3 regions of the Lactiplantibacillus sp. 3062 genome follow, and region 1 is predicted to be linked to each of the others. Evidence: predicted binding sites of a transcription regulator. Region 1 holds the regulator's gene; each other region holds the start of a gene.
What was found. Region 1 encodes CtsR, which represses protease genes until heat stress. Its sites were predicted from a motif close to TTGGTCAAAAAAGGTCAAANA; they were not measured.

Region 1 (3,280 bases):
AGCGTTCCATGTATTCAGACATGTCGATCCGAATCATATTATCTTCAGACCCGAACATCGCTGCTGCCAAGGCTTTTGCTAGCTCCGTCTTACCAACCCCAGTTGGTCCTAAGAACATAAAGGAACCAATTGGCCGACTCGGATCTTTCAACCCGCTGCGCGCACGGCGAATAGCACGAGCCACTGCGGATACGGCTTCTGGCTGCCCAACAACCCGTTCATGCAAAATCTTTTCCAAGTTAACTAAGCGTTCACTTTCAGATTTTTGCAATTGCGTTAACGGAACCCCGGTCCATTCGGCAACGACCTGAGCAATATCCTCACTTGTGACTTGTAAATCATAGTGTGGTGTTGCCCCCTCAGTCACTTCGGCGTCTTGGTCAGCTTCGATTCGATCTAGGCGTTGCTTCAGTTGCATCTCCTGCTTACGAATATCAGCGGCCTGTTCAAAATCTTGTGCTTCGATCGCTGTTTCCTTATCCTCACGCAGTTGCGCTAACTTGTCCTGGTTCTTGGATAGCTTCGTTGGTTGATCCATCTGATCGATGCGGACTTTAGCTGCCGCCTCATCCATCAAGTCAATGGCCTTATCAGGCAAGAAACGATCACTGATATACCGGCTGGATAGCTTGACTGCTTGATCAACAGCTTCATCCGTAATCGTAACCCGATGATGTTCTTCATAGCGTGGCCGTAGTCCATCTAAGATTTCAACGGCTTCGTCTTCGGTCGGTTCATTGACCATGACCGTTGCAAAACGCCGTTCCAACGCAGCGTCAGATTCAATGTACTTTTGATACTCATTTAAAGTGGTTGCCCCAATCGTTTGGAGTTCCCCTCGTGCAAGTGCGGGTTTCAGAATATTAGAGGCATCAATAGCCCCTTCAGCACCACCGGCACCAATCAAGGTATGCAATTCATCGATAAATAAGATCACATGGCCATCGTTGTAAATTTCATCAATCACTTTTTTCAGGCGGTCTTCGAATTCACCACGATACTTTGTCCCAGCGACTAGTGACCCCATATCGAGCATCATCAAGCGCTTATCTGCCATATCAGTTGGCACATCACCGGCCACAATCTTTTGGGCTAGACCTTCGGCGATTGCAGTCTTCCCAACCCCAGGTTCACCAATCAAGACCGGATTATTCTTCGTCCGCCGTGACAGGATCTGAATGACCCGTTTGACTTCCTTGGAACGACCTACTACCGGGTCCATTTCTTGTTCACTAGCTAATTGGGTCAAATCGCGCGCCAGAGAATCCAAGGTTGGCGTTCCTTCAGTCTTCTTGCCACCGCGATTAGCCGCGTTACCCTTGCGCTTACTCATGGCGTCACTGACACCTAGCTTGCGAAGAACGACTTTACGCGTCTGACCTAGATCTAAGTTTAAATTCATTAAAATTCGCGAGGAAAGGATACTTTCATCAGAGAGCATCGCTAACAACAAATGTTCCGTTCCAATCTTGTTGGCACCGAGCCGTTTTGCTTCATCACCGGCAACGGACAAAATTTCTTTGGCCTTTGGTGAATATGGCAAGTAAGTATCCTTGCCAACATTGCTCAACGTCCCATAGCCAGTGAACCGTTCGATTTCTTCACGAATGTCATCTTCACTAACGGCATATTGTTGTAGCACCTTATTAGCAATTCCATTCTTTTCGATGGCCAATGCTAATAGCAAATGCTCCGTACCAACTGCCTGATGCTTGAAATATTTGGCCTGTTCCTGTGCCAGTACCAGCACACTTTTGGCACTAGGTGTAAATAAGTTATCCATTGCGATTCCTCGCTTTCTTTAGCTTTCGTAACGCAAGTGGTTCAAGATTCCGATAATTATCCGGGCCCGCAGACTGTTTTCTAAGTCCCGGTCCGTTAATCCTAACGTCTCGTGGTCAATCGCCACTAAAATCAATTGCGCTTCTCGACGATTTAAGACGTCGTCCTCGTATAAACTTTGGACGACCGCATAAGCATCTCGTTGTGTGATTGAATCGCCGATCACCTGTATGAGGGCGTCCAACACATCAGCATCATCGACCAAATTAACCTTCTCAATGCGAATATAACCACCACCGCCACGTTTACTTTCAACTAAGTAACCATTTTGGATCGTAAACCGGGTCTTAATCACATAATTAATCTGTGAGGGTACCACGTTGAAAAGGTCGGCAATTTCTGACCGTCGAATTTCAACATGCTCCGAGTCCGCCAAAATACTTTTTAAATACTTTTCAATAATATCCGAGATATTTTGACTTTGCATGTGCTTCACCCTTTTCATTATCTTTGACTAATATTGACTATTATTATACGAGGATAATGGAAAAAAGCAAAGAATTTCACCCAAACCGCGGACTAGCATGTGCTTAACGGTTGTTACAGCATAGCACGCCAAACGTTTGCTTTCAATTGATTCAACCGTTTAGAACCTCATAATGATTAAATTATTAGGTCTCCATATTCATTGAACTACCTATTTAGAATATGTCAAGTTGAGTCACTCCTCATTGCAGGCGATGGGCACTTGTATCACAACGATGAACAGCAGTTCCGAGACTAATTTCTCCGAGCTCATGACTAACAGTGGCTGTTGCCTTGTCGGGATTATGAGTCACAACCACCGTATTCTTCACATGGCTGACTTAGTGAGTAACGTCGCAAAAGTGTCCCCTGACCGTTGAAACACCCATGCTTACAAAAAAGGTCATAAAAAAAATCCAGCCAAATGACTGGATTAGTTGGTTTAACCGTAATCGGGAAAACAGGATTTGAACCTGCGACCCCTACGTCCCGAACGTAGTGCTCTACCAAGCTGAGCTACTTCCCGAGAAAATTAAATAAAAAGCCTTAGCACTTAACTAAGACTGTGTTAAACGATCGGGAAAACAGGATTCGAACCTGCGACCCCCTGGTCCCAAACCAGGTGCTCTACCAAGCTGAGCTATTTCCCGATACTAATGCACCCAGTAGGAGTCGAACCTACAACCTTCTGATTCGTAGTCAGACACTCTATCCAATTGCGCTATGGGTGCTTATTTAAAATGCCGAGGACCGGGATCGAACCGGTACGGTTATCACTAACCGCAGGATTTTAAGTCCTGTGCGTCTGCCAATTCCGCCACCCCGGCAAATTAAAAGCGGAAGACGGGATTCGAACCCGCGACCCCCACCATGGCAAGGTGATGTTCTACCACTGAACTACTTCCGCATAATAAAGCTATTAAATTGTAAATGCCGACTAGAGGATTCGAACCTCCGACCTCCTCATTACTAG
Region 2 (3,280 bases), on a different contig from region 1:
AATATTCCGTAACTTCCTGATCATCATGCTGCCCCATCTGCTGATAATACCGACTGCGGAATTTAACCACCGGTTGAGCCATGGATGCGGTTCGCAATGCCAGCTGGCCTCCCTGATTCGTCACCACTAAATCGGGAAAGATGTACCCGGTCGTCTCCTGCCCGATTGCCGCACCGGGTACGGGTGTTAGTGTTCGCACATAATCATAAATACTTGAAATGTCCGCAAGCGTCACCTGATACTTCTTAGCCAACAAGTCCCATTGTCGATTAACCAGCTCGTCAAAACTTTCTTCTAAGACAATATAGGCTAAGTTCGGTGCATGGTCATCATTTTCTGTCTGCAACATCAGCGCTTCTTGCAAGCTCCGGGCCCCAACACCCGGCGGATCAAGTTGTTGTAATAAGGTAATTGCATCCAACAACTCAATTGGCGTTGCCTTAGTTTCTTGCCGAACCTGCCTCTCATCAATCCGCAAATAACCATTCACGTCAACGTACTCAATTAAATAAAGGACAATCTGACGCAAATGGGTATCACGCATCGTTAGGTGAATCTGATCCAACAAGTATTCAAATAACGAATGCTGATTAGAGGTCGACACACGCTCAATGAAATCCGCCTTAGTGGTTACATTTTTGGCTGCGTTCAAACTGGCGTGATTATTATTCCAATTTGTATCCACATCGATCAATGGGTTTTCTAATGCTTTTTGCGTTAGAAAATCTCTTAGTTCTTCCACATTAAACTGCAACATCTGAATGGATTGTTGTAGTCGCTGGGTCATCGCTAACTTCTGTGATTGCCGCTGTTGCTGGCGAAATCCTGGTCCCAGTGCCATAAAAATACCTCCCTGAATAAATTTTTATGTAAAACCCTTGTGTTTTTATCCATTATTCGCTAGAATATAATATGTTGTTTAGGCGCCCGTGGTGTAATGGATAGCACGTAAGATTCCGGTTCTTGAGATGGGGGTTCGATTCCCTCCGGGCGCATCAGTAGCTGAGAAATGATTCTCAGCTTTTTTTGTGCATTTATTTAAGTGACAACTACTGGACTATACCAGTCACATCTCCATATAGTAACTTAATTTAAACCAAACAACAAGTAATATCCTTTCGGGGTCAGTAATAGTACCTATACCCGCTCGTCCAAGTAAAAATAATCAAAAAGTAATCAGTTCAAGTAAACCATATACCAGTGTAGTCGTTTAGTAGATTTAATAACAGCTAAACTTACACTATTCAAATAATAATTACTACAATTGTTATTATATTATAGAATCGTTTTAATCATGGTAAATTTCATTCATGCATCCGATACTGATTAATTCGTTGCGAGCAACTTGAGTCCAGCAACAAGGTCAAGTCGTTTAATATGTCGGCTCACGTGCGAATTTCCAACTTCTATTAGACTCATCGTTGTGGGTCACTATCAGTAAATTGATTCACCTACTATCGCGATAATAAAATTATGCGGGTCGACTACTTTTAAATCACCACATTAGTGCTGAATATGCAAGTTCATTACTGCTTAATCTTGAATCATTATTATAAGAGAACATCGTTTTCAAGCCAAGGTAGACGCAACACTTAATCCAAGGCCTACTAACTAAAATCGTCGAAAAAAAAGAGATTGGGTTCACCCAATCTCAAGCCGTATTATGATAGAAACCTAAGTATACCACGTTAACTGCATAAACGGAATTCTGTTTTTGAGGTTTTTCTTTTGACCTTCACTGACCTTAGCGGTAAACTACATTTATATTAGCAATCAGCTAATCAAATAATGCAACCTTAGGAGGCTAACAAATCATGTATCCAGTTCCTACAGTTATTGAACAGTCATCACGTGGCGAACGTGCTTATGACATCTATTCACGACTATTAAAGGACCGTATCATTATGTTATCCGGTCCCATTGAAGATAACATGGCAAACGCCATTATTGCCCAACTACTCTTCTTGGATGCCCAAGATTCAGGTAAGGACATCTATCTCTATATCAACTCACCAGGTGGTGTCGTTACTGCCGGCTTAGCAATCTACGATACGATGAACTTCATCAAATCTGATGTTCAAACCATCGTTATGGGGATGGCTGCTTCCATGGCCAGCGTCTTAGCTTCATCTGGTACTAAGGGCAAGCGTTTTGCTTTACCTAACTCTGAAATCTTGATTCACCAACCATCTGGTGGTGCTCAAGGTCAACAAACGGAAATTGAAATTGTTGCGGAAGAAATCTTGAAGACTCGTAAAAAGATCAACCAGATTTTAGCTGACAACTCGGGACAATCCGTTGAAAAGTTGAACCATGATACTGAACGTGATAACTACTTAAGCGCACAAGAGGCTAAAGACTACGGTTTGATCGATGATATTATGGAAAACAACAAATTAAAATAAGCTAATATCTTTGACTGGGCTAACTAGACGTTGGCCCAGTTTTTTTGCTCGTTTTCTTGTCATTCGTTTTGCAATAGCCCATACTGCACATAAGCAGGGATTACTACCCGGACAATATTACTTGTCCTTGAACTTAAAAGTAAAAAGGAGTCTCTATAATGACAAAAGTCTTTATTGCTGGTCAGCTTCCAGCCCAAGCTAATACGTTACTTTTACAAAGTCAGTTAGTCATTGATACTTATACCGGCGATAACCTGATCAGTCACGCGGAACTCATCCGTCGAGTCGCTGATGCCGACTTTTTGATTACCCCACTCTCAACTCAAGTAGATCAAGATGTCTTAGACCACGCCCCACACCTTAAACTGATTGCTAATTTTGGTGCTGGCACTAATAACATCGATATCGCGGCAGCAGCTAAGCGCCAGATTCCAGTCACGAACACGCCAAACGTTTCGGCGGTCGCAACCGCTGAATCAACGGTCGGTTTGATTATCAGCCTAGCGCATCGTATCGTGGAAGGCGATCACTTAATGCGAACTAGCGGCTTTAACGGTTGGGCGCCACTGTTCTTTCTCGGCCACAACTTACAAGGCAAGACACTCGGCATCTTAGGCCTTGGCCAAATTGGTCAAGCTGTTGCCAAACGATTACACGCCTTTGACATGCCCATCTTATACAGCCAACACCACCGCCTACCGATTAGCCGTGAAACGCAACTTGGCGCAACCTTTGTCTCCCAGGATGAACTTTTACAGCGTGCCGACATCGTCACTTTACATCTGCCGCTTACCACACGAACAACGCATCTAATCGATAATGCTGCTTTTAGCAAAATGAAGTCCACGGCGCTCCTCATCAACGCCGCACGGGGG
Region 3 (3,280 bases), on a different contig from region 1:
GGTTACCCCTAACAAGTGGCTTAAGACCCGCTTCGTTACGTCGCGAATATCACCGGCTCGTTCTTGCATATATGCATTATCCGTCATCGCTTCAAACATTGAAATGAAAGTATCAGTAACTTCCTTCAAAGCTTCTTCAGCATTGACTTTATCATCCTTGATCTTACCTTCAATTTGTCCGAGCATTTCTGGGTCAGACAAAATGGTGATATGAGCTTCAAAAACTTCTGCTTCTTCTTCACCCAAGTTTTCAACCGCTTTGTCTTTAATGACCTTTAGTTCAGCCTTGGAAGCATCGAAAGCGTCATGTAACCGTGCAACTTCAGTATCCGTATCGGAAACTGTTGTCTTTTCGAATGATAAATCTGGATCAACTAGCATATAGGCCTTAGCAATTGCAACACCATCACTGGCCGCAATTCCTTTTAGTACCTTTTCAGCCATTATTCAGATAATCCTTCTTTCTTCATCGTTTCAGTTAAAGCTGCGATAGCGTCGGCTTCGTCGGCACCTTCAGCAGAAATGGTAACGTCAGCGTCTTTACCAACACCGAGTGACATAACACCCATGATGGACTTTAAGTTAACGGACTTGTCTTGGTATTGCAACGTAATTTCTGAGTTGAACTTACTTGCTGATTGTACCAATAAAGTTGCGGGACGTGCGTGGATACCAGTGTCTGCGATAACGTGAAATTCTTTCTTTTCCATAACTATTCGATCTCCTTCAAGATAAATAAATTTAAAATTGGTTCCGAGTCAATTCGAGTTGCCGCCAACACGTATACTCAAGAGCCCTTAATAATGATGATAGCAATTATCCAATTAAAATACAAGCCCTTTCATTCAAGCTAGGCCTATTAATTGGTTGTCTTACCATCCTTCTCGAAATGGTAAACAATGCGGCCATCTAAGTCCGCCGTACCAATGACTCGTTTACGATACTCATACTTCATATAGGCGTCGTGAAAAGCCATAAATTCATCCGGCGTTACGGTAAAACTGTCGCGTTCGCCATGACGCAACGCTTCCATTAACTGGGTATAATCCGTTGCCAAACAATTACCGCCTCCTCAAAGTTAGGTTGACACATTACTGCATCATTATTCTGATATTTACGAACAAAGTTCTCCGCCGCTCACTGGCTGTTGACGGTCACCAATGAAAAACGATGCGCTGCAAACATCAAAACTGGTCAGGCTCGATACATGCAAAAAAACCGCTTTGTACTATAATATAGACAGTCAGTTACATCATCACTTATCCTAACCAGATAATTAATATACAACGAATCCGGTTACATGACAAGCTATGAGTTGCGACTATCCAGACTATTCAGAAATAATTGAATCAATCAGCCATTGCGAATTATCCTGGCCGCACGTCCAGTTTTGACCCTGAGGCTTTTCACTTGCAACAGTCCGTAAATTCGCTATACTAATAGTCAAAGGTCAACAAAGGTCAAAGAGCCGATGAACCTTTAACTATGATCCTAATCGATTTAGTTATATTTCTGATGCGAAAGGTGTGTGACAGCATAATGCTTTGTGACAATTGCCATAAGAACGAAGCGACGATCCATTTATATACGAGCGTCAACGGTCAGCGGCGACAAATCAACCTTTGTCAAAATTGCTATCAACTGCTAAAGAATCAGGAACAGCAACCAAATAACGGAGTTGGAGGTGCTGATATGGCACAAGATCCATTCGGTTTTGGTGGTCTTGACGACATTTTCCGTGCAATGCAGGGTGGCGTTGATCCTAATAACGCTTACCGGCAACAACAGACCCCACCGACCCAGCCAGCTGGTCCTAATGGCGGCAATCGTCGTGGCAATAACAACGGCGGTGGCCTCCTTGGCCAATACGGCTTCAACTTAACAGCGCAAGCTAAACAGGGCAAAATCGATCCAGTGATTGGTCGCGATACCGAAATTAATCGGGTTATCGAGATTTTGAATCGCCGGACCAAGAATAACCCCGTTTTAATTGGTGAAGCTGGGGTTGGTAAAACGGCGGTCGTGGAAGGACTAGCACAGAAAATCGTTTCTGGTCAAGTTCCACAAAAACTGTTAGATAAAGAAATTATTCGTTTGGACGTGGCTTCCCTTGTTCAAGGTACCGGTATTCGAGGTCAATTTGAACAACGAATGCAACAATTAATGAAGGAAGTTCAAAGCAATCCGAATATCATCCTCTTCATTGACGAAATCCATGAAATCATGGGTGCCGGTAATGCTGAAGGTGGTATGGATGCTGGGAACGTCCTGAAACCCGCCCTTGCCCGTGGTGATTTCCAATTAGTTGGGGCCACGACATTAAACGAATACCGTGACATCGAAAAGGATGCCGCCCTCGCTCGCCGGTTCCAACCGGTCACGGTCAACGAACCGAGCGTGGAAGAATCTATCAAGATTCTCGAAGGCATTCAGAAGAAGTACGAAGACTATCATCACGTTAAATACGATCAAGATGCCATTGTGGCAGCCGTCAAGTTGTCAAATCGTTACATTCAAGATCGTTTCTTACCTGATAAGGCCATCGATTTACTCGATGAAGCTGGTTCACGTAAGAACTTGACGTTGAAGACGGTCGATCCAAAGACGATTCAAGAAAAGATCGACGAGGCGGAAAAGCAGAAACAGGACGCCTTGAAGAAGGAAGACTACGAAAAAGCCGCCTACTATCGCGATCAAGTTGCTAAGTTAGAAAAAGCTAAGCCCGATGAAAGTTCAGACCAGCCTAATAACGATACTGCCACTGTAACAGTCAAGGACATGGAACAAATTGTCGAAGAAAAGACAAGTATTCCAGTTGGTGACTTGCAGGCTAAGGAACAGGCTCAAATGAAGACCTTAGCACCCGACCTTAAGAGTACGGTTATTGGTCAAGACCAAGCGGTTGAAGCAGTTGCCCGGGCCATCCGGCGTAATCGAATCGGTCTGAACGGAACTGGCCGGCCAATTGGTTCCTTCATGTTTGTCGGCCCAACCGGGGTTGGTAAAACTGAATTGGCTAAACAACTTGCTAAGGAACTGTTTGGTTCTCAAGATGCCATGATTCGGTTTGACATGAGTGAATACATGGAACCACATTCAGTGGCTAAGTTGATCGGTTCACCGCCTGGCTATGTCGGCTATGAAGAAGCCGGTCAGTTAACTGAACAGGTTCGTCGTCATCCATATAGCCTAGTCTTACTAGACGAAGTTGAAAAGGCTCATCCGGATGTCATGCACATGTTCTTGCAAATCCTCGATGATGGCCGGCTGACCGACTCAC

Region 2: a site for CtsR is predicted at 1,726-1,746, ahead of clpP (ATP-dependent Clp endopeptidase proteolytic subunit ClpP). Genes of this name have one in related genera too.
Region 3: a site for CtsR is predicted at 1,447-1,467, ahead of ACWQAU_RS14970 (ATP-dependent Clp protease ATP-binding subunit). Genes of this name have one in related genera too.

What each region holds. Positions count from the first base shown of each region.
Region 1 is NZ_JBVAYE010000008.1:493-3,772, reverse strand. It holds gene ACWQAU_RS10845 (ATP-dependent Clp protease ATP-binding subunit) at 1-1,783, opposite strand, end outside; gene ACWQAU_RS10840 (CtsR family transcriptional regulator) at 1,802-2,269, opposite strand; tRNA gene ACWQAU_RS10835 (tRNA-Pro) at 2,760-2,833, opposite strand; tRNA gene ACWQAU_RS10830 (tRNA-Pro) at 2,884-2,957, opposite strand; tRNA gene ACWQAU_RS10825 (tRNA-Arg) at 2,965-3,038, opposite strand; tRNA gene ACWQAU_RS10820 (tRNA-Leu) at 3,049-3,134, opposite strand; tRNA gene ACWQAU_RS10815 (tRNA-Gly) at 3,143-3,214, opposite strand; tRNA gene ACWQAU_RS10810 (tRNA-Thr) at 3,239-3,280, opposite strand, start outside.
Region 2 is NZ_JBVAYE010000003.1:205,118-208,397, forward strand. It holds gene rpoN (RNA polymerase factor sigma-54) at 1-841, opposite strand, end outside; tRNA gene ACWQAU_RS06975 (tRNA-Arg) at 924-995, shown strand; gene clpP (ATP-dependent Clp endopeptidase proteolytic subunit ClpP) at 1,815-2,405, shown strand; gene ACWQAU_RS06985 (2-hydroxyacid dehydrogenase family protein) at 2,564-3,280, shown strand, end outside.
Region 3 is NZ_JBVAYE010000019.1:11,133-14,412, forward strand. It holds gene ptsP (phosphoenolpyruvate--protein phosphotransferase) at 1-444, opposite strand, end outside; gene ACWQAU_RS14960 (phosphocarrier protein HPr) at 444-710, opposite strand; gene ACWQAU_RS14965 (hypothetical protein) at 860-1,057, opposite strand; gene ACWQAU_RS14970 (ATP-dependent Clp protease ATP-binding subunit) at 1,540-3,280, shown strand, end outside.